4 regions of the Listeria sp. Marseille-Q6474 genome follow, and region 2 is predicted to be linked to each of the others. Evidence: riboswitches for the same ligand, from Rfam matches in the RefSeq annotation. Region 2 holds a riboswitch; each other region holds the start of a gene.
What was found. Region 2 has a riboswitch for S-adenosylmethionine ahead of metE (5-methyltetrahydropteroyltriglutamate--homocysteine S-methyltransferase). Riboswitches for the same ligand answer to the same signal wherever they lie in the genome.
Positions count from the first base shown of each region.

Region 1: linked by a shared signal. The riboswitch ahead of OC533_RS07770 (ABC transporter substrate-binding protein) and the one ahead of metE (5-methyltetrahydropteroyltriglutamate--homocysteine S-methyltransferase) in region 2 are both predicted to bind S-adenosylmethionine.
Region 3: linked by a shared signal. The riboswitch ahead of OC533_RS04160 (5-methyltetrahydropteroyltriglutamate--homocysteine S-methyltransferase) and the one ahead of metE (5-methyltetrahydropteroyltriglutamate--homocysteine S-methyltransferase) in region 2 are both predicted to bind S-adenosylmethionine.
Region 4: linked by a shared signal. The riboswitch ahead of OC533_RS05335 (O-acetylhomoserine aminocarboxypropyltransferase/cysteine synthase family protein) and the one ahead of metE (5-methyltetrahydropteroyltriglutamate--homocysteine S-methyltransferase) in region 2 are both predicted to bind S-adenosylmethionine.

Region 1 covers NZ_CAMPPS010000001.1:1,551,228-1,556,114, reverse strand. The annotation lists gene OC533_RS07790 (EAL domain-containing protein) at 1-392, shown strand, start outside; gene OC533_RS07785 (IMP dehydrogenase) at 463-1,971, opposite strand; gene OC533_RS07780 ((4Fe-4S)-binding protein) at 2,138-2,371, shown strand; gene OC533_RS07775 (GNAT family N-acetyltransferase) at 2,383-2,661, shown strand; SAM riboswitch class I at 2,802-2,904, shown strand; gene OC533_RS07770 (ABC transporter substrate-binding protein) at 2,990-4,564, shown strand; gene OC533_RS07765 (ABC transporter permease) at 4,666-4,887, shown strand, end outside.
Region 2 covers NZ_CAMPPS010000001.1:658-5,544, forward strand. The annotation lists tRNA gene OC533_RS00035 (tRNA-Phe) at 1-67, shown strand, start outside; tRNA gene OC533_RS00040 (tRNA-His) at 94-166, shown strand; tRNA gene OC533_RS00045 (tRNA-Gly) at 189-259, shown strand; tRNA gene OC533_RS00050 (tRNA-Ile) at 286-359, shown strand; tRNA gene OC533_RS00055 (tRNA-Asn) at 366-438, shown strand; tRNA gene OC533_RS00060 (tRNA-Ser) at 475-565, shown strand; tRNA gene OC533_RS00065 (tRNA-Glu) at 571-642, shown strand; gene OC533_RS00070 (MFS transporter) at 705-1,862, shown strand; SAM riboswitch class I at 1,957-2,063, shown strand; gene metE (5-methyltetrahydropteroyltriglutamate--homocysteine S-methyltransferase) at 2,170-4,467, shown strand; gene OC533_RS00080 (aminotransferase class I/II-fold pyridoxal phosphate-dependent enzyme) at 4,489-4,887, shown strand, end outside.
Region 3 covers NZ_CAMPPS010000001.1:815,647-820,533, reverse strand. The annotation lists gene OC533_RS04175 (bacterial Ig-like domain-containing protein) at 1-1,088, shown strand, start outside; gene OC533_RS04170 (DUF1294 domain-containing protein) at 1,357-1,614, opposite strand; gene OC533_RS04165 (RidA family protein) at 1,693-2,070, shown strand; SAM riboswitch class I at 2,135-2,231, shown strand; gene OC533_RS04160 (5-methyltetrahydropteroyltriglutamate--homocysteine S-methyltransferase) at 2,326-3,429, shown strand; gene uvrC (excinuclease ABC subunit UvrC) at 3,526-4,626, shown strand; gene OC533_RS04150 (amino acid ABC transporter substrate-binding protein/permease) at 4,797-4,887, shown strand, end outside.
Region 4 covers NZ_CAMPPS010000001.1:1,050,790-1,055,676, forward strand. The annotation lists gene OC533_RS05315 (PadR family transcriptional regulator) at 1-127, opposite strand, end outside; gene OC533_RS05320 (biotin transporter BioY) at 321-869, shown strand; gene OC533_RS05325 (Crp/Fnr family transcriptional regulator) at 945-1,646, shown strand; gene OC533_RS05330 (HdeD family acid-resistance protein) at 1,736-2,263, opposite strand; SAM riboswitch class I at 2,502-2,602, shown strand; gene OC533_RS05335 (O-acetylhomoserine aminocarboxypropyltransferase/cysteine synthase family protein) at 2,711-3,988, shown strand; gene metX (homoserine O-acetyltransferase) at 4,005-4,887, shown strand, end outside.

The sequences.
Region 1 (4,887 bases), 1.6 Mb from region 2:
AAATAGAAATTATCGAACGGGGCGAAATTACGGAGCTAGCTGTTGCAGATAAAAACTTACGTAAAATTAAAAAACTCGGTGTCACAGTGAGCATGGATGATTTTGGAAAAGGCTATAGCTCGCTGGCATATTTGCGAAGTTTACCAATTGATATTGTAAAAACGGATATGTCATTTATTGCTCTTTTAAAAACGGATCGAAAGCAACAAATTATTATTCAAGCAATTGTTAATTTATGTCATGATTTAGGCGGGAAAGTCGTTACAGAAGGCGTAGAAGACATCGAACAAGTGAAGACGTTACGCAAAATGAAAGTGGATTATTTCCAAGGCTATTATTTTAGCCGCCCACTACCAATGAAAGAAATTAAAGAAAAATATTCGATTGTCTGAGATGCCTAAATGAAAAAATTGGTTGGTGTGAGAATGGTAATTTACCAAATTCACACCAACCAATTTTATTTTATTTGATTAAATTGTTTGAAGCATCTTTTACAACAACGTCATGCGCGCCACCTTCTACGATAGAAGTAGAAGAAACGAGCGTGATTTTTGCTTTTTGTTGTAATTCAGGGATATTGAGCGCGCCGCAGTTACACATAGTAGAGCGGACTTTGCTAAGGCTGATGGCAACATTGTCTTTCAAGGAACCAGCGTAAGGAACATAAGAATCTACGCCTTCTTCAAAAGATAATTTCTTATCGCCGCCAAGGTCATAACGTTGCCAGTTGCGCGCGCGGTTAGCTCCTTCGCCCCAATATTCTTTCATATACGTGCCGTTTAAATTCACTTTATTAGTAGGACTTTCATCAAAACGAGAGAAATAACGACCAAGCATGATAAAGTCAGCGCCCATTGCTAGAGCTAGCGTCATATGGTAATCATAAACAATGCCGCCATCAGAACAAATCGGAATGTATACACCTGTTTCTTCAAAATATTCATCGCGAGCTTTAGCAACATCAATTAGGGCGGTTGCTTGTCCGCGGCCGATACCTTTTTGTTCACGCGTGATACAAATGGAACCACCACCAACGCCAACTTTAACGAAATCTGCGCCAGCTTCTGCAAGATAACGGAAACCATCGCGGTCAACAACATTTCCTGCGCCGACTTTGACTGTATCGCCGTATTTACCGCGAACGTAGTCAAGTGTACGTTTTTGCCATTCGGAGTAACCTTCAGAGGAATCGATACACAAAATATCTGCGCCAGCTTCTACTAGAGCGGGAACACGTTCTTCATAGTCGCGTGTGTTAATTCCAGCTCCAACTACATAACGTTTGGAGGAATCAAGTAATTCTAATTTATTTTCTTTATTTGAGTCGTAGTCTTTGCGGAACACCATGTGAACCAAGTGTTCGTTATCGTCTACAAGTGGTAAAGCATTTAATTTGTGGTCCCAAATAATGTTGTTAGCTTCTTTTAAAGTGGTCGATTTTTTAGCAGTAACTAGTTTTTCAAAAGGCGTCATGAAATCTGCTACTTTTTCATCAGGACTCATACGCGTCACTCGGTAGTCGCGACTTGTCACGATTCCAAGTAATTTACCGTGCGCTGTGCCGTCTTCTGTAACTGCAACTGTAGAATGACCAGTTTTTTCTTTTAAATCAAGAATGTCTTGGAGGGTTTTATCTGGGCTGATATTAGAATCGCTAATGACGAATCCAGCTTTATGATTTTTCACGCGAGAAACCATTGCAGCCTCACTTTCGATTGATTGAGATCCGAAAATGAAGGATACGCCGCCTTCTTTAGCGAGAGCAATTCCCATGTTATCATCAGAAACAGCTTGCATAATTGCGGAAACAAGCGGAATGTTCATTGTGATAGCAGATTCTTCCCCTTTTTTAAATTTTACAATCGGTGTTTTTAAGCTAACGTTTGTTGGTACACATTCAGCCGATGAGTAGCCTGGAACTAGTAAAAACTCACTAAATGTGCGGGACGGTTCTTCAAAATAAAATGCCATTATTTCCACTCCTTCTTCTATTGTTAAATGTACTTATAAAATATCTTTATTATTTCAATAACTGGCTTGAAAGTCAATGACTGGGATGCTTTTTCGGGACGTTTTCTTTTAGTAGATGAGTGGAATATACTAAAAGTAAGGAAACTTTGGCGAAGGAGGTAATCAGATGGAAGAAGAAACACTATTAGAACAAGGCTACCGCAAGTATCGCGGGGCAGATGTAGATATTTATTTTAATACGAATATTTGCGCACATTCCGGTAATTGTGTAAAAGGTAACGCAGAACTTTTTAATTTGGATAGAAAACCATGGATTATGCCAGATAACGTACCAAAAGAAGAGGCAAAACGGGTGATTCATACTTGCCCAAGTGGAGCGCTTCAGTATATAGAGAAATAGGAGGATAACAAATGGAATATAAAAACGGTGAAAACAGAATTTATGCAGTAAATGAGGAAGGTGTAGAGGTCGGTGAAGTGACTTTTGTGCCAACTGGGGAAGACATGTTTATTATTGACCACACAGGCGTTGATGATGCGGCTCGTGGTCAAGGAATAGCTCAAGAACTTGTGAAACGCGCTGTCGAGAAAGCAAAAACGGAAGGAAAGAAAATTATTCCGCTTTGCCCGTTTGCAAAAGCTGAGTTTTCTAAGAAGCCAGAATATCAGGAAGTTCAAGCCGATAAATAATTAAGCGTAGACTGGGAACAAACCCAGTCTATTTTTTTATAAAATTATTTTTAAAAATCCAGTTTTCTCTTCTTGACATCTGGTTCTTTTCAGTGTATCTTTAATTCACAGTAAACTTATAGGAATAATAGTATTACAATTTCTTATCCAGAGTGGTGGAGGGAATCGGCCCAGTGAAACCCGGCAGCGGAGCGCAAGTTCTATGCTAATTCCGATCAGAAGTAATATTCTGGCAGATAAGTAGTAGCTTTTAATGAGGCGCTTCGATTCTGACCAAAAAACAGAGGAAGCGTTATTTTTAGCGCTTAAAGAGGGGAGTTTTTGTTAGATGAAGAAATTTTTATTAGTAGCGGTTATCTCGGTTTTTGCCTTGGTGTTAACAGCTTGCGGAGGCTCTGGCGCTAGTTCAGACAAAGCAAACGGTTCAGGCAAAGCGAAAGACGGCGGCTCTCTAATTATCGGCGTTACTGGGGATCCAGAAGTTATCAATCCGAACTACGCTTCTGACCGTGTAACATTAACGATTCAACAAGCTGTATACGCACCGCTATTTTGGGAAGTTGACGGGAAACCGGCACTTGCAAAAAGCTTAGATATTTCAGACGACAACTTAACTTACACTGTGAAACTAAAAGATGGTTTAACTTGGCATGACGGTAAGCCTTTGACTGCAGATGACGTAGTATTTACTGTAAATTCTATTTTAGATACAAAACAAAACAGCCCGAACCGTGGGAACTTTGTTTTTGATGATAAACCTGTAAAAGTAGAAGCAGTGGATGCCACAACAGTGAAATTCACTTTACCAACTGTTGCTCCAGCCTTTGAAAATACAATTAAAACGTTCTTCCCAATTCCAAAACACATTTTTGAAGGGGTAGAAAACATCGAGAAAAGTGATAAAAACAAAAATCCAATCGGCTCAGGTCCGTACAAATTTGTTGAATACAAAACAGGTGAATATGTTTCCCTAGAACGGTTCAACGACTATTTTGACGGCAAACCAAAATTGGATAAAGTTACTTTCCGAATCACAAAAGACCAAAACGCAGCTAATTTAGCACTGCAAAATGGCGAAATTAACTTAAAATCCATTCAACCTTCTGATAGAAAAAAAGTAGAAAAAGCGAGCGCGGTAAACATTATCACTTACCCGGAAAACCGCTTAAGCTATGCAACGTTCAACGAAAACCAACCAGCTCTTAAATCAAAAGAACTTCGCCAAGCCCTTTCTTATGCGCTTGACCGTGAAGAAATCATTGATGCAGCTTACGGTTCAGATGAATACGCAAAACCAGCTTCTTCGTTCCTAACAGAAAACACGAAATACTTCACAGATAAAGTAGAAACATACGACCAAGACATTGCCAAAGCGAAAAAATTAGTAAAAGAAAGCGGTTTTGATACAAGCCAAAAACTAACTGTTTACTATTTAAACAACAGTAAATCACAAGAAAGTATCGCGCTTTACTTGCAACAACAATACAAAGAAATCGGCGTGACACTTGACTTGAAACCAACAGATCCAAATGCACTAAGCAACATCACACTTGACCGCAAAAACGCAGACTACTCTATCGCACTAAATGGTTATATCATGGGGAACGATCCTGATGCGTATAAATCCCTATACCTAAGCGATGCGCCATACAACTATTCGAACTACCACAACAAAGATCTAGATGCACTTTGGGAAAAAGGTGCTGTAACTGCGGACGATAAAGAACGTCAAGAAATCTATGAAAAAATCCAAAACACCATTGCTGACGATGCTGTAATTTATCCAATTTCTTATGATAATGCAGTGCTAGCTCTTGATAGCCGTTACGGTGGCCAAAAAGCTGCAACACCACAACCAGTAACAATGTTCCGTGATCTTTCTAAACTATATTTAACGGAATAATAATTAAAAATCATTCGTAAAAAATCTGGCCTGCCATGCTTGTTTTTGGCAGGTTCAGGTTTTTACTTGTCATTTTTAGTGTTTTAGATAGGAGATAAATTATGCTAAAAACAATCATAAAACGCGTATTGCAAATTATTCCGATGCTGTTTATTATCTCGATTATTTCGTTTGCACTTATAAAATTAGCGCCCGGGGATCCCGTGAATTCGTTTGTTACGCCTGATATGAATCCTGATGATGTCGAGCGGATTAGACAGAGCTTAGGGCTGGATCAACCGATTTATGTACAGTATTTTATTTGGCTTGGAAATTTGCTCCAA
Region 2 (4,887 bases):
GTAGCTCAGTTGGTAGAGCACTTGATTGAAGCTCAAGGTGTCGGCAGTTCGATTCTGTCCCAAGCCATTCTTTTTAAACATTTTTGCCTTATGGCGGATATGGCGAAGTGGTTAACGCACCTGATTGTGGTTCAGGCATTCGTGGGTTCGATTCCCATTATCCGCCCTTTGTTTTTAAATTTTATTATGCGGGTGTAGTTTAGTGGTAAAACTACAGCCTTCCAAGCTGTTGTCGTGGGTTCGATTCCCATCACCCGCTTTTTACCATGAAATTAGATTTACTAGGGGCCTATAGCTCAGCTGGTTAGAGCGCACGCCTGATAAGCGTGAGGTCGATGGTTCGAGTCCATTTAGGCCCATTTTATTCCACAGTAGCTCAGTTGGTAGAGCAATCGGCTGTTAACCGATCGGTCGCAGGTTCGAGTCCTGCCTGTGGAGTTATTCTTTCAAAAAGAGAATAGATTTTTTATATCTGGGGAAGTACTCAAGTGGCTGAAGAGGCGCCCCTGCTAAGGGTGTAGGTCGCTCGCGCGGCGCGAGGGTTCAAATCCCTCCTTCTCCGCCAGATATGGCCCGTTGGTCAAGCGGTTAAGACACCGCCCTTTCACGGCGGTAACACGGGTTCGATTCCCGTACGGGTCATCTAAAAAAACAATGTCGAACATCGACATTGTTTTTTTTTAGTAAGTTTTCGGAGGTGTGTTATGGGGGCAAAAGGGAAGTTTTGGATTTTAACGATGGTTGTAGCTATATCTGGATTATCTCAGGGTGTTTTACTGCCACTTATTGCGATAATTTTAGAAGAAAAAGGGGTAAGTGCTGGAATAAATGGGTTTCATGCAACAGGAATTTACTTAGGTGTTCTACTGATTTCTCCATTTATTGAGGCACCTTTACATAAATATGGTTACAAGCCTATAATATTAGTTGGCGGAGGGCTTGTTGCGATTGCAATATTTGCTTTTCCTATTTGGTTTAATTTATATTTTTGGTTTATATTGCGATTGCTTATTGGTATTGGGGATCATATGTTGCATTTTTCATCGCAGACATGGATTGGAGCAATGAGTGATCCTAGTAAGCGTGGTCGGAATATGGCTATTTATGGTTTGTTTTTCTCTGTAGGATTTGCGATTGGGCCACAGTTGGTGAATTTGGCAAAAGTAAATGCAAACTTGCCTTTCTTTTTGTCAGGTATTTTAGTATTGATTGCTTGGAGCCTTGTTTGGTTTATTCGAAATGATTTCGTGGGAGAAAAGGCTGTTATTCGGAAAATTTCTTTTTGGGGAAGTATAAAACGCTTTTCGGGCGTATTTAAGATGGCTTGGGTTGCGATGATTCCACCGTTTTTGTATGGGATTCTTGAAACCGGACTTAATGCGACATTTCCAGTTGTAGGGTTGCGAGATGGCCTTGATACAATGATGATTGCGATGATTATTTCTTCTTTTTCAGTTGGGACGATTATTTTTCAAGTGCCGATTGGGATTATTAGTGATAAATTTGGTCGTGGTAAAATGTTACCGCTTTTGACTGGAGCAGGGGCTGTGGTTTTTGTATTAACAGCGTTTGTTAAGATACCTATTTTCTTTGTGATATTTTTCTTTATTTTGGGGATATTGCTAGGCTCCCTTTATTCACTAGGGTTATCTTATATGACTGATTTGACGCCGCTTGAACTACTTCCGGCTGGAAATATTTTGGTAGGAATGTTCTTTAGTTTAGGGAGTATTATTGGTCCGAGTGCAACGGGGATGATGATAGGGATTTTTGGAAATCAAATATTTTATTTTGTGGTCGCTGGAATCCTTTTGCTAGGCTGTTTATTATTAGCTTTGGGAGGACGGAAGGAAGCACATTGAAAGAAAATAAAAATTTAATGATTGACAGTTTTTAGTTGCAAGTGGTATGATGATTTCAATCCAATTTAAGTGATTAAAAAAACTAAATAAATTACTCTTATTATGAGTGGTAGAGGGACTGGCCCGTTGAAACCCAGCAACCTTTCAATTCGTTGAAAAGGTGCTAAATCCTGCGAAGTGTGATGCTTCGAGAGATAAGAGAGACTTAAAAAGTTTCACTGTATTTGTGTATCGAAACTTCCAAACCTCTCTAGTTCTCTAGGGAGGTTTTTTATTGGCAAAAAATTGAGAGGATAAGGTGATAGGTATGGTAAAGGCGATTAGTTCAAACTTGGGGTATCCGAGACTTGGGGAGAAACGTGAATGGAAACGTGCGCTAGAAAAGTTTTGGAATGGTGCGATTTCAGAAAAGGAATTATTGGCGGAAACGAAAGCTCTAAGATTACATGCGCTAAAAAAACAACAAGATAAAGGAATTGATTTGATTCCAGTTGGTGACTTTAGTTTTTATGATCAAGTGCTTGATACGAGCGTTACATTTGGGATTATTCCAAAACGTTTTCAACATGATGGTGGGAAAGTTTCGCTAAATACATATTTTGATATTGCGCGTGGTAAGAGTGACGCGGTTGCTTCTGAAATGACTAAATGGTTCAATACTAACTATCATTACATCGTGCCAGAACTTGCTGAAGCTGATCCTAAAGTATTAGATAACCGGGCGCTTTACTACTACGAGGAAGCGAAAATCGAGCTTGGGATTGAAGGGAAGCCAGTACTAGTTGGTCCAGTTACTTATTTAAAACTTGGAAAAGGTAGCGATGCAGAAAGCTTTGAAATATTATTAGATAAATTTATTCCAGCGTATATTGAAATTTTGAAAGAGCTTGAAACTGCTGGTGCTACGTGGGTTCAAATTGACGAACCTTATCTTGCAACTAGTTTTGATAAAAAAGAAATTGCTTTATTTGAAAAAGTATACAAAGCGTTTCATGATGCTGTACCAAACTTGAAAATAGAATTACAAACTTATTTTGAAAGTTTGGATTATTATGAAGAGGTTGTTAATTTGCCAGTTGCGGCGGTTGGAATTGATTTTGTTCATGATCACGGCGATTCGATTAAAGCGTTGAAAGCTCACGGATTTCCGCAAGATAAATATTTAGCGGCTGGGGTGATTGATGGTCGAAATGTTTGGCGCAGTGATTTGGATGCGAAATTGGCACTCCTTACTGACATCGCTCATTATGTGGCGGAGGATAAATTGATTGTCCAACCATCCAATTCATTATTACATGTACCAGTAACCAAACTAAGCGAACCTGATTTAGATGAAGTGATTCTAGGTGGTTTATCATTTGCTGATCAAAAATTAGATGAAATTGCTATTTTAACGAAAGCTTTAACAGAAGGTGAGGAAAGTGTGGCTGCTGAGCTAAATGAAGCTCGTGAGGCTGTAAAAGCACTTAATGAATCAAGCCATCGAAATAATTTAGAAGTTCAAGCGGCGATTGCTAATTTAGAAAATGTTCGGGTTGACCGAGAATTACCATTTGCAGAACGAATCAAATTACAACATGAATGGCTCAAATTACCACTGTTTCCAACAACGACTATCGGAAGTTTTCCACAGTCACCAGAAGTTCGGAAAACACGTGCAGATTGGTTAAAAGGAAATATCACCGATGCAGAATATAATGCATTTATTGAAAAAGAAACTGCTCGCTGGATTAAAATTCAAGAGGATTTAGATATCGATGTGTTAGTTCACGGTGAATTTGAACGTACTGACATGGTAGAATATTTTGGACAAAAATTAGCAGGCTTCCAGGCAACTAAATTTGGGTGGGTACAATCTTATGGTTCGAGAGCGGTTCGTCCACCACTTATCTACGGGGATGTTGCTTTTACAGAGGAAATTACAGTGAAAGAAAGCGTCTATGCCCAGTCGTTAACGAAGCGCCCAGTGAAGGGGATGCTAACGGCGCCAGTAACAATCATCAATTGGAGTTTTGTCCGTGATGATGTGCCGGAAAGTGTTGTTGCGAATCAAGTTGGCCTCGCGCTTCGTAAAGAAGTAGAAGCATTAGAACGTAATGGCATTAAGGTTATCCAAGTGGACGAGCCAGCCTTACGTGAAGGTTTACCATTGAAACAAGCGAGATGGCAAAAATATTTAGATGATGCGGTATATTCATTTAAATTAACAACTGCTTCGGTTCAAAATGATACGCAAATTCATACGCATATGTGCTATTCGGATTTTGATGACATTATTGATACAATCAGCGCTTTGGATGCCGATGTTATTTCGATTGAAACGTCAAGAAGTCATGGGGAGATTATTTCGACATTTGAAGAAGTGACTTATGATAAAGAAATTGGACTGGGTGTTTATGATATTCATAGCCCGCGAGTTCCAACTGTTTCAGAAATTCAAGATAATATCCGTCGTGCGTTACGTGCAATTGATGCAAAACAATTTTGGATTAACCCGGATTGTGGGTTGAAAACGCGTAAAGAGCCTGAAACAATTGCCGCACTTCAAGATATGATTAAAGCTACTAAAGAAGTTCGTGCAGAATATCAAGTATTAGAGAAATAAAGGAATGGAGGAGAGGTAATTATGGCAAAGCTGAAACAAGAGACGATAGCAGCGCAAATTGGAAATAGAAAGTGTGAAAGAACGGGTGCTGTCAATATGCCAGTCTACTTCTCTACAGCTTACCAGCATGCCGATCTTGGGGTATCAACGGGATATGATTATACTAGAACGGGAAATCCAACGCGAGATGCTTTACAAGAAGCACTTGCGGAACTAGAGAATGGAACGCATGCATTTGCGACGAGTTCTGGGATGAGTGCAATTCAATTAGTCTTTCAGCTTTTTAAAACGGGTGAACATATCATAAGCTCGCAGGATTTGTACGGTGGGACTTTTAGATATTTTGAACAGTTTGGAGCGCAATATCAGATTGGTTTTTCTTATTGGGACGGGGCGAACGTGAATGATTTGGAAAAATTG
Region 3 (4,887 bases), 810 kb from region 2:
CGCTTGATAAAAATGGCAATTCCGTCGCTTTTGCTGATATCGAAGTTAAAGGAACTGTTGATACAGACAAAGCTGGAACATATCCAGTAACGTACACATATGACGGTGTCTCAAAAACAATTAATATCCAAGTAAAAGACATCTTAACAGCAGTGAACGCGCATGATTCTGAAATCTATGTGGGAGATAGCTGGGATGCCAAAGATAATTTTGACAGTGCACAAGATAAAGATGGAAATACAGTAGATTGGCAAAATATCAACGTTTCAGAAAATCCGACTGTTGATTTAGAAACAGTTGGTGTTTACCAAGTGACTTATAGTTATGGTGGTGTTTCGAAAACAATTAATCTCACTGTAAGTCCAAGGAAAACAAGTTTAGAAGTGCATGACTCCACAATTTATACAGGAGATAAATGGAAAGCAGAAGACAACTTCGATAACGCTACAAATAAAAAAGGCGACCAAATTTCTTTTGAAGATGTAACTGTAACCGGTCAAGTTGATTCTAAAACAGCAGGCGCATATGAAGTAAGCTATATCTATGATGGAGTGAAAAAAGTAGCCCATATTACTGTGATCCAAAACCAAGCTCAAATCACTGTAAAAGATAGCGTTATCCCACATGGAGAAAAATGGGAAGCAGAAGCTAATTTTATAGGTGCGACAAACCGAGATGGTGTAGCAATTCCTTTCTCCAAAATCCAAGTAGATGGTAAAGTAGATGTAAATAAAGCTGGTATCTACAAAGTGATTTACACGTATGATCCAAATGAAGGAACTGCAGATGCAGGGAAGGAACAACTTTCTGTTACAGCTAACATTCAAGTAAAAGCAGAAAATGTAAAACCTGTTGACCCATCAGACCCAACAGGACCTACAAATCCAGTAAAACCATCAGTAGAAAAAACACCATTAAAAGTAGTTGATAACAAGCAACATACAACAACATATGAAGCAGCAAAACCATTACCAAAAACAGGTGACCAAACAAACACTTGGGTAATCTGGACAGGCATGAGCTTACTTGTTCTAAGCATGCTCTTGTTGGTAATGAGAGGTAGAAAGAAATTAAGAAGGAAAAACTAATAAAAGATAGTAAGAATAAAAATACCGACCAGTTTTCTCTGGTCGGTATTTTTTACTATTAGACATAATAGATTTGTTATAGTGTTTTACTAATTTTAAGAACTGTACAAAAAGACTGTTAAAATATAGCTATGAATTACTTTTATCAAAGATAGAAATCATGTTTAAAAGACAATTGGAATGACTCATGTCAAGCACTGCAAAACTATTTCTGCTGGGAATTTGAACATTATAAAAGCTAAAAAATCGACAAATTTAGCTTGTTAATTCAGTACAACCACCAAACCAAAACCCCTACAGTCCAAACCATCGCAAGCGGAACTAAAATCCGAAACTTCGGCTTTTGCGTTTTATGGTGAAACAACTGCATCGACATCCAACTACCAAAGGCACCACCAAGAAATGCAGAGAGCAGTAGTACCGACTCAGGTATCCGGTATGCGTGTTTAATTGCTTTCCGTTTATCAACAGCGAATAATAGAAAAGAAATAAGTGTTATCGCGATTAAATATATCGTTAAAATCATCTGGAAATCCCCCTTTATTGCTAAAACTAACTTTATTGATTAGAATAAAAGCATACCACAAAAGAAAGCAGGGATAAAATGGCAAAAGAAATTATTCAAACCTCGTCAGCCCCAAAAGCACTCGGACCATATTCACAAGCTGTAAAAGTGAATGGACTTATTTTCACATCAGGTCAACTTGGTATTAACCCAGCAACTGGAGAATTAGCAAAAGGCGCAACAAAACAAGCTGAGCAAGCTTTTAAAAATTTAGCAGCCGTACTAGAAGAAGCTGGTTCTGGACTAGACAAAATCATTAAAGCGACCGTTTTCTTCAAAGATTTAAATGATTTTACAGCTGTGAATGAAGTATACGCTACTTTCTTTTCCAGCGATTTCCCAGCGAGAAGTGCTTTCCAAGTAGCCAAGTTACCGCTTGATGCTGACATTGAAATCGAAGTTATCGCAGAAGCATAAATATTCAGAAATAAATTTGACAATTACAAGAAGTAAACGATATAATAAGAACCAATTACATAGTAACTTATCAAGAAAGGTGGAGGGTTCTGGCCCAGTGAAGCCTTGGCAACCGGACTTTTCACGGTGCCAAATCCAGCAGTATCACTGACAGATAAGGCACGCGAAACAGGTAAATCACTCTTTCCCTTAAAAGCTGTCTTTTGGGGGAAAGTTTTTTTGTACATAAAAATAACTAGAATTGAGGAGAAGAAAATGAATCAAGTGGCACCATTTTATGCAGATCATGTTGGAAGTATTTTGCGGACAAAGGCAATTAAAGAGGCACGCGAGAAATTCCAAAGTGGCGAAATTACAACTCAAGAATTACGTGAAATTGAAAATGAAGAAATCAAGTACATTGTTGAAAAACAAAAAGAAGTGGGTTTAAAAGCAATTACTGATGGCGAATTTCGCCGCGCTTGGTGGCATTTTGATTTCTTAGAGAATTTGGATGGGGTAGAAGGATACGATGCGGCGGGAGGCATTCAATTTAGCAAAGTCCAAACAAAATCTCATTCGGTGAAAATTACAGGTCCAATTGATTTCACGACGCATCCATTTATAGAAGATTTTATTTTCCTAAAAGAAGCCGTTGGTGAAAATCATGTAGCAAAACAAACGATTCCAAGTCCGGCGATGCTTCATTATCGTGGTGACATGGAGTATCAGCCATATATAGACGATGCTGATAAATTTGTGGCTGATTTAGCGGCTGCTTATCAAAAAGCGATTCAAGCCTTTTATGATGCCGGTTGTCGTTATTTACAATTAGATGATACATCGTGGAGCTATTTATGCTCTGATGAACAGCGTGAAGTCGTGCGTGAGCGAGGTTTTGACCCCGATACACTGCAAGAAACATATAAAACGCTTATCAATGAATCTATCAAGTATAAACCAGCAGATATGGTTATTACGATGCACATTTGTCGTGGGAATTTCCGCTCTACATGGATAGCAGAAGGCGGTTATGGACCAGTTGCAGAAACATTATTTGGCAAACTAAATATCGATGGTTTCTTTTTAGAATATGATAATGAACGTTCTGGAGATTTTTCACCACTAAAATATGTAGCGCGCCCAGATTTGAAAATCGTTCTCGGCTTAATCACCTCTAAAACAGGGGATTTAGAAGATGAAACGGCAATCAAAGCACGAATTAAAGAAGCGAGTGAGATTGTGCCGCTAAACCAATTATGCCTTAGCCCACAGTGCGGATTCGCCTCTACAGAAGAAGGCAATATTTTAAGTGAAGAAGAGCAATGGAACAAATTACGTTACGTCGTCAAAATCGCAGAAGACGTTTGGGGAAAATAACGAATAAGAAGAACTGGCCTAGGCTAGTTCTTTTTTCGTCTTTACAAAAACAGCAAGTAGGAATAGAATAGATGTTCTAGAAGGAGGGGAAGCCCTTTGGATGACAAATTACAAACCAAATTAACCTTATTACCTGAATCACCAGGTTGCTATATTTATAGAGATGAAAATAACGAAATACTTTATATTGGCAAATCTAAATGTTTAAAAAACCGTGTAAAGTCTTATTTTCATAGTAAACAAATCGGTAAAACAGCAAGACTTGTAAGACAAATTCGTGATTTAGAACTAATTATCACTACTTCCGAAAAAGAGGCACTACTTCTCGAGATGATTTTAATTCAAAAATATCAACCTCCTTTCAATATCCAGTTAAAAGAAGGAACGAGTTATCCCTATATTAAAATCACGAATGAGAAAAATCCGCATATCGAAGTTGTATTTGAAGTGAAACAAGATGGCGCGCACTACTTCGGCCCATATCCTGGTCGGTTTTCAGCAAGGCAAACGGTAGAACTTATTGAAAAATTATATCCGCTTTGTAGATGTGACGGAAAGCCGGGACGTCCGTGTTTGTACTATCATTTAGGACTTTGTCTAGGACCTTGCCAAGCGGAAATTGAACCGGCTGTATATAAAAAACAAATTCAAAAAATTAGTCGTTTTCTTGAAGGCGATGTTAAAGGCGTGAAGGGGAAGCTCACTAAAGACATGGAAGCAGCCACCGAAAAACTGGAATTCGAAAGAGCTGCTGAACTACGCGATAAAATCCATGCTATTAATGAAACCATCGAAAAACAACATATTATTTTCCCCGGACTAAAAAATCGGGATATTATCGGCTGTTATGAACAAGATAATCATTTAAGTGTTTTCGTTTTCTTCGTCCGAAATGGTGCAATCAACGGTAGTAAATGGCATGTATTTCCAATCGAAAATTCGCTTCAAGAAGACTTAGCCAATTTTATCAACCAATTTTACGAAGACCCAAATAACATCCAACCAAAAGAGTTGCTAATCGCAGAAAAAATCGATAAAATTACTTTGAAAGAGCCGCTCCGTAAGGCTTCTTCCTTCCCGCAAAAAGGTGGAAAGAAGAAACAGCTTAATTTAGCTATCGAAAACGCTAAGAGCACGTATGCCGCATATGCTAAGATGAAAGAATACGATTTTGAAAACCAATTGAAAAACAGTTAGAAGCTAGCTTTCACTGATTAGCTTCTTTGTTTTGCTGTATTGAAAATCTTATCATAAATAACTATGGTCAATAATCTAGCCTTATGGTAAAATCTTACGAGTACGGAAAAAAATTAATGCTACATAAAATAATTAATTATAGCTAAACACATATAGAGGGAGGACACAATATGAAGAAATTTTCACGCTTCATACTAACAATGGCAGTTGCATGTGTTGCCATGTTCATTTTCACAGGAAACGGGTTAAATGCAAAAGCCG
Region 4 (4,887 bases), 1.1 Mb from region 2:
CCTCTGCAACCTCAATATATTTAGAAACTTGATTTGCTAATTCATAACCATAACAATCTTTCTTTTGAATTAAAAACAAACAGCATAGTTCTAACACACCTTTTTTGAATTGCGGGTTAACCTCCATGCTAACTCCTCCATTCTGCTAAATTACCACTAGTAATAAGTAACCACTACTATATATTGTTCACTACCACTATAGTTTATCATACACTAGTGTTCATTGCAAGGTACTGATTAGAAAAAAATAGTATTGTTTTTTTATTTAATAAATGTTAACCTAATTTAGTATTAAGTTTACATTAAGGAGAGATACGTTTATGCGTGATCAGAAATTGAAATTTTTAGTCGTAGATGCTTTATTCGCAGTCATCATTGCTTTACTCGCACAAGTTGCTATTCCACTTGGCCCTATTCCGCTTACTGGGCAAACATTTGCAATTGGTTTAGCAGCAACAATTCTTGGAGCTCGTCACGGTACCATATCTGTTTTAGTTTATATCGTGCTTGGAGCAGTTGGTATTCCGGTTTTTCAAGGTATGACAGCAGGAATTGGGATTCTTTTTGGGCCAACTGGCGGATTTATTGTCGGATTTATTTTTAATGCACTACTTACAGGTTGGTTGCTCGAAAAAACAAAATTCACTGTTCCTTATGCAATCGTTGCTAATATTTTAGGAGCCATCGTTACGTTAATTTTCGGTGTTTTATGGCTTAAAGTTAGCACAGGTCTTGACTGGCCGACTGCATTTTTGACTGGGATGGTACCATTTATTATTCCTGGTATTATTAAAGCGGTGTTCGCTGCATTATTAGGTATTCTCATTCGTGATCGTCTAATTAAAGCAAAATTACTTAGAGCATCATAAGTCCCATTAATACACATTTCGACTCATCTCCTATATAATGATAATGATTAACACTGAGAAAAGGGGACTCGGTATATGTCATTACTGAATGAGGAAAATAATTTTTACAACGTAGATTTACTCGACTTGTTAAAAGATTCAAATGAAGCGGTTCTTCCATATAAGAGAATTCGTTTTAGACGCAACCAAAAAATCTTAACAGAAGGCGCGGAAACAACTTACTTTTATATTATTGAAGACGGGGTCGTTTCGATGAGTAAAAATACGTGTAAAGAAGATAGTATTATTAGCTTCTTAGGTAAACAAGATTCTATCGGTCCGCTTACATTACTTGGAGGAGCCAAATCACCTGCAAACTATACGTCTATTAGTGAAGTTAGTGTTTATCAATTTGAACGTAAATATGTTTTGAATAAACTCTTAAGCTCACCAGATGTATTTTGGCAAATGAATGCACTTATGCAAAGTATGGTTACACCTATGTTAGAACGGGAAGGTTACGTTAATTTACCTTCTAGCGAGAAAGTTTTAGCGGGATTAATTGCTTGTGGGGAGAGATTTGGAAGAATCGAGTCGGATGGTTCTTGTTTGATTCCCTATTATTTCACCCAAAAAATCTTGGGAAATTATCTAAATTTAGCTCGAGCTTACGTTGCAACTAACCTGCGAAAGCTAGAAGAAGATGGAATTATTGCGCTTTCGCCAAAACCTTGGCGTGTTAATAATTTCGAGATTCATAAGCAAAAACTAAAAGAAAATCACGAACCTTACATATGAGTGTAAAATGAATACTTTTTTTCTAATAGTATTTCGTAAAAATATGCATAATGAAAAGAAGCTATCTTAGTTAGATAGCTTCTTTTTTATTAACTATTTTTACCAATAAAGAAGAATGTCGCGATTGCGCCGATACCTTGAACGATGAAGAATGTTGCTACAACAATTATTACTCCAATCACAGAAACAATTGGATTAAACAGAGCGATAAATCCTACAACGATACCAATAAGACCAATGGTTAAAATCCAACCCCAACCTTGTATATTGTTTTGCTTGGCTGTAAATGCACCAACAGTACGCATGATACCAGCGAATAATACCCACATGCTAAAAAGTAATACAATTATTTCTGGTCCAGCAAATTCATTAAATAATAACAAGAAACCTAGTAAGATGGATAAAATCCCGTCAGCTAGTACCCAACCAGAAACATTTTGTGATTTTCTGTCTGAAAAGTAAGAGAATGTGTGGAAAATACCAGAAATCAGTAATAAGAAACCAAGCATAAAAGCTGATGTTAATAATGAAATAGCCGGATGGAATAAGAACCAAATTCCAAGTACAATCATCGCAATCCCTGCTAATAAAACAAGAATACGTGTAAATGTCTTCATTTTTATTTCAACTCCCCTTTATTTGTGCTAATCTAACCCCACTTTTAATGAAATATAATTAGTCTTAACTATAATAGCCTAAAAAATGGATTTTAAAACCTTTTTAAAATGAAATATTAGTCTAAAAAACAGCTTTGTCACAAAAATTCCACACACAAGTGCTATTTTTGGACTTTTTAAATACTTAGTTGACAATTTGTTTCATCCAGCGTAATATATAACTTAATTTAATAGTATTTTCTTATCACGAAAGGTGGAGGGACTGGCCCTTTGAAGCCTTAGCAACCGGAATTTATTTTCACGGTGCTAATTCCAGCAGTATATTCTGAAAGATAAGTCGGAAATCCAAGTTTAGGAAACTCTATCCTCTCTGGCGGCTTATATACTGCTAGGGAGGTTTTTTGATGGAAATTACTGATAAATACATATTAAAGAGGAGTGGATTTTATGAGTAATGAGTATAAATTCGAAACAATTCAAGTACACGGCGGACATACACCGGACGGAGATACGCATTCTAGAGCTGTGCCAATTTATCAAACAACATCGTATACATTTGATAGCCCAGAACATGCCGCAGCCTTATTTGGTTTACAGGAAACTGGAAATATTTATACACGAATTATGAATCCGACTACAGCTGTTTTAGAAGAACGATTAACTTTACTTGAAGGTGGCATTGGCGCTGTTGCAACGGCTTCTGGCATGGCCGCTATTACTTACTCGATTTTAAATATTGCTGGTTCCGGAGATCATATCGTCGCAGCAGCAACGCTTTATGGTGGCACACACACTCTTTTCTCTCATACATTTAAAACATTTGGCATTGATGTTACTTTTGTAGACCCTAACGAACCTGAAAATTTTGAAAAAGCAATTAAAGAAAATACGAAAGCCGTATTCATTGAAACGATTGGGAATCCTGATATTAATATTATTGATATTGAAAAAGTAGCTGAGATAGCGCACGCATCGGATGTCCCGCTAATTGTTGATAATACTTTTGCGACCGCTTATTTAAATCGCCCATTTGATTTTGGCGCAGATATTGTCGTTTACTCGGCAACGAAATTTATCGGTGGTCACGGGGTTGCAATTGGTGGCGCTGTTATTGACTCCGGTAAATTTAACTGGGCAAATGGGAAGTTTCCAAAACTCGTTGTACCTGATGATAGTTATAACGGGCTGTCTTATACAAATGATGTTGGTGCAGCGGCCTATATTACCAAGCTCCGTGTCTCGCTCCTTCGTGACACTGGTGCCGCACTTTCCCCGTTCAACGCCTTCTTGCTCATTTTAGGGCTAGAAACATTATCTTTACGACTTGAGCAACACGTGAAAAATGCGAAACAAGTAGCGAATTTCTTAAATGACCATCCAAAAGTTGCTTGGGTTAATTATCCTGGCTTAAAAGACAACAAATACCACGATTTAGCGCAAAAATATTTACCAAAAGGACCCGGTTCCATTTTCACTTTTGGCGTTAAGGGTGGTTACGCGGCTGGGAAAAAGGTTATCGAATCTGTGGAGTTATTCTCACATCTAGCAAATGTGGGTGATGCCAAGTCGCTTATAATCCACCCAGCATCAACGACTCATCAACAACTAAGCGAAGAACAACAATTAACAGCTGGCGTTAAACCAGAATCCATCCGTCTTTCTATCGGAATCGAAAATGCGGATGATATTATTCAAGATTTAACGAAAGCACTAGAGCAAATTTAGGAGGAAGTGAAGAGAAGTGACCTTACAGCAAAAAGAACTATTTCAAAAAAGTCCTCTTCTACTTGAAAACGGGGAAACATTAAGTCCAGTTTTAGTTGGCTATGAAACGTATGGGACACTTTCTGCCTCACGCGATAATTGTATTTTGTTAGAACATGCGCTCACTGGGACGGCACATGCGGCGAAACATTTTGAAGATGACGCCCCTGGTTGGTGGGATGATTATATTGGTCCGGGGAAAACGATTGATACAGACAAATATTTTCTTGTTTGTACGAATGTATTTGGTGGTTGTAGTGGAACGACTGGCCCCTCCTCTATTAATCCAAAAACAGGCGAGCCTTTCCGGTTACAATTTCCCGGATTTTCAATTAAAGATATTATTAAAGTGCAGCGTGAACTTTTGGAGCAACTTGGGGTTACGAGGATTGTTTCGGTAATTGGGGGTTCGATGGGTGGAATGCAAGCTACTGAATGGGCGATTGATTATGCCGATATAACAGATAGCATTATCAACATCGCCTCCCCGCTCGCTGCCGGACCTGATGCGATTGGCTATAACTTAATTATGCGGATGGCGATTCTGAATGATCCCGATTTTAATGGCGGCAACTATATTGGTCAACCTGAGGGCGGGCTTGCTACTGCGAGAATGGTTGGAATGATGACTTACCGGACGAGCGAACTTTTCTCCAAGCGGTTTGAACGTTTCACTGTCGCCGAGTCTTCGCCTGCCGCTTTCTCAAAAGAGCATTTTCAAATTGAATCGTATTTACAATATCAAGGGGATACTTTTGTCGAGCGGTTTGACGCGAATAGTTATCTATATTTAACAAAGGCGATTGATTTATTTGACGTTACGGCTCCCGCAAAAGATGATTTACCCGCTTTTTCAAAAA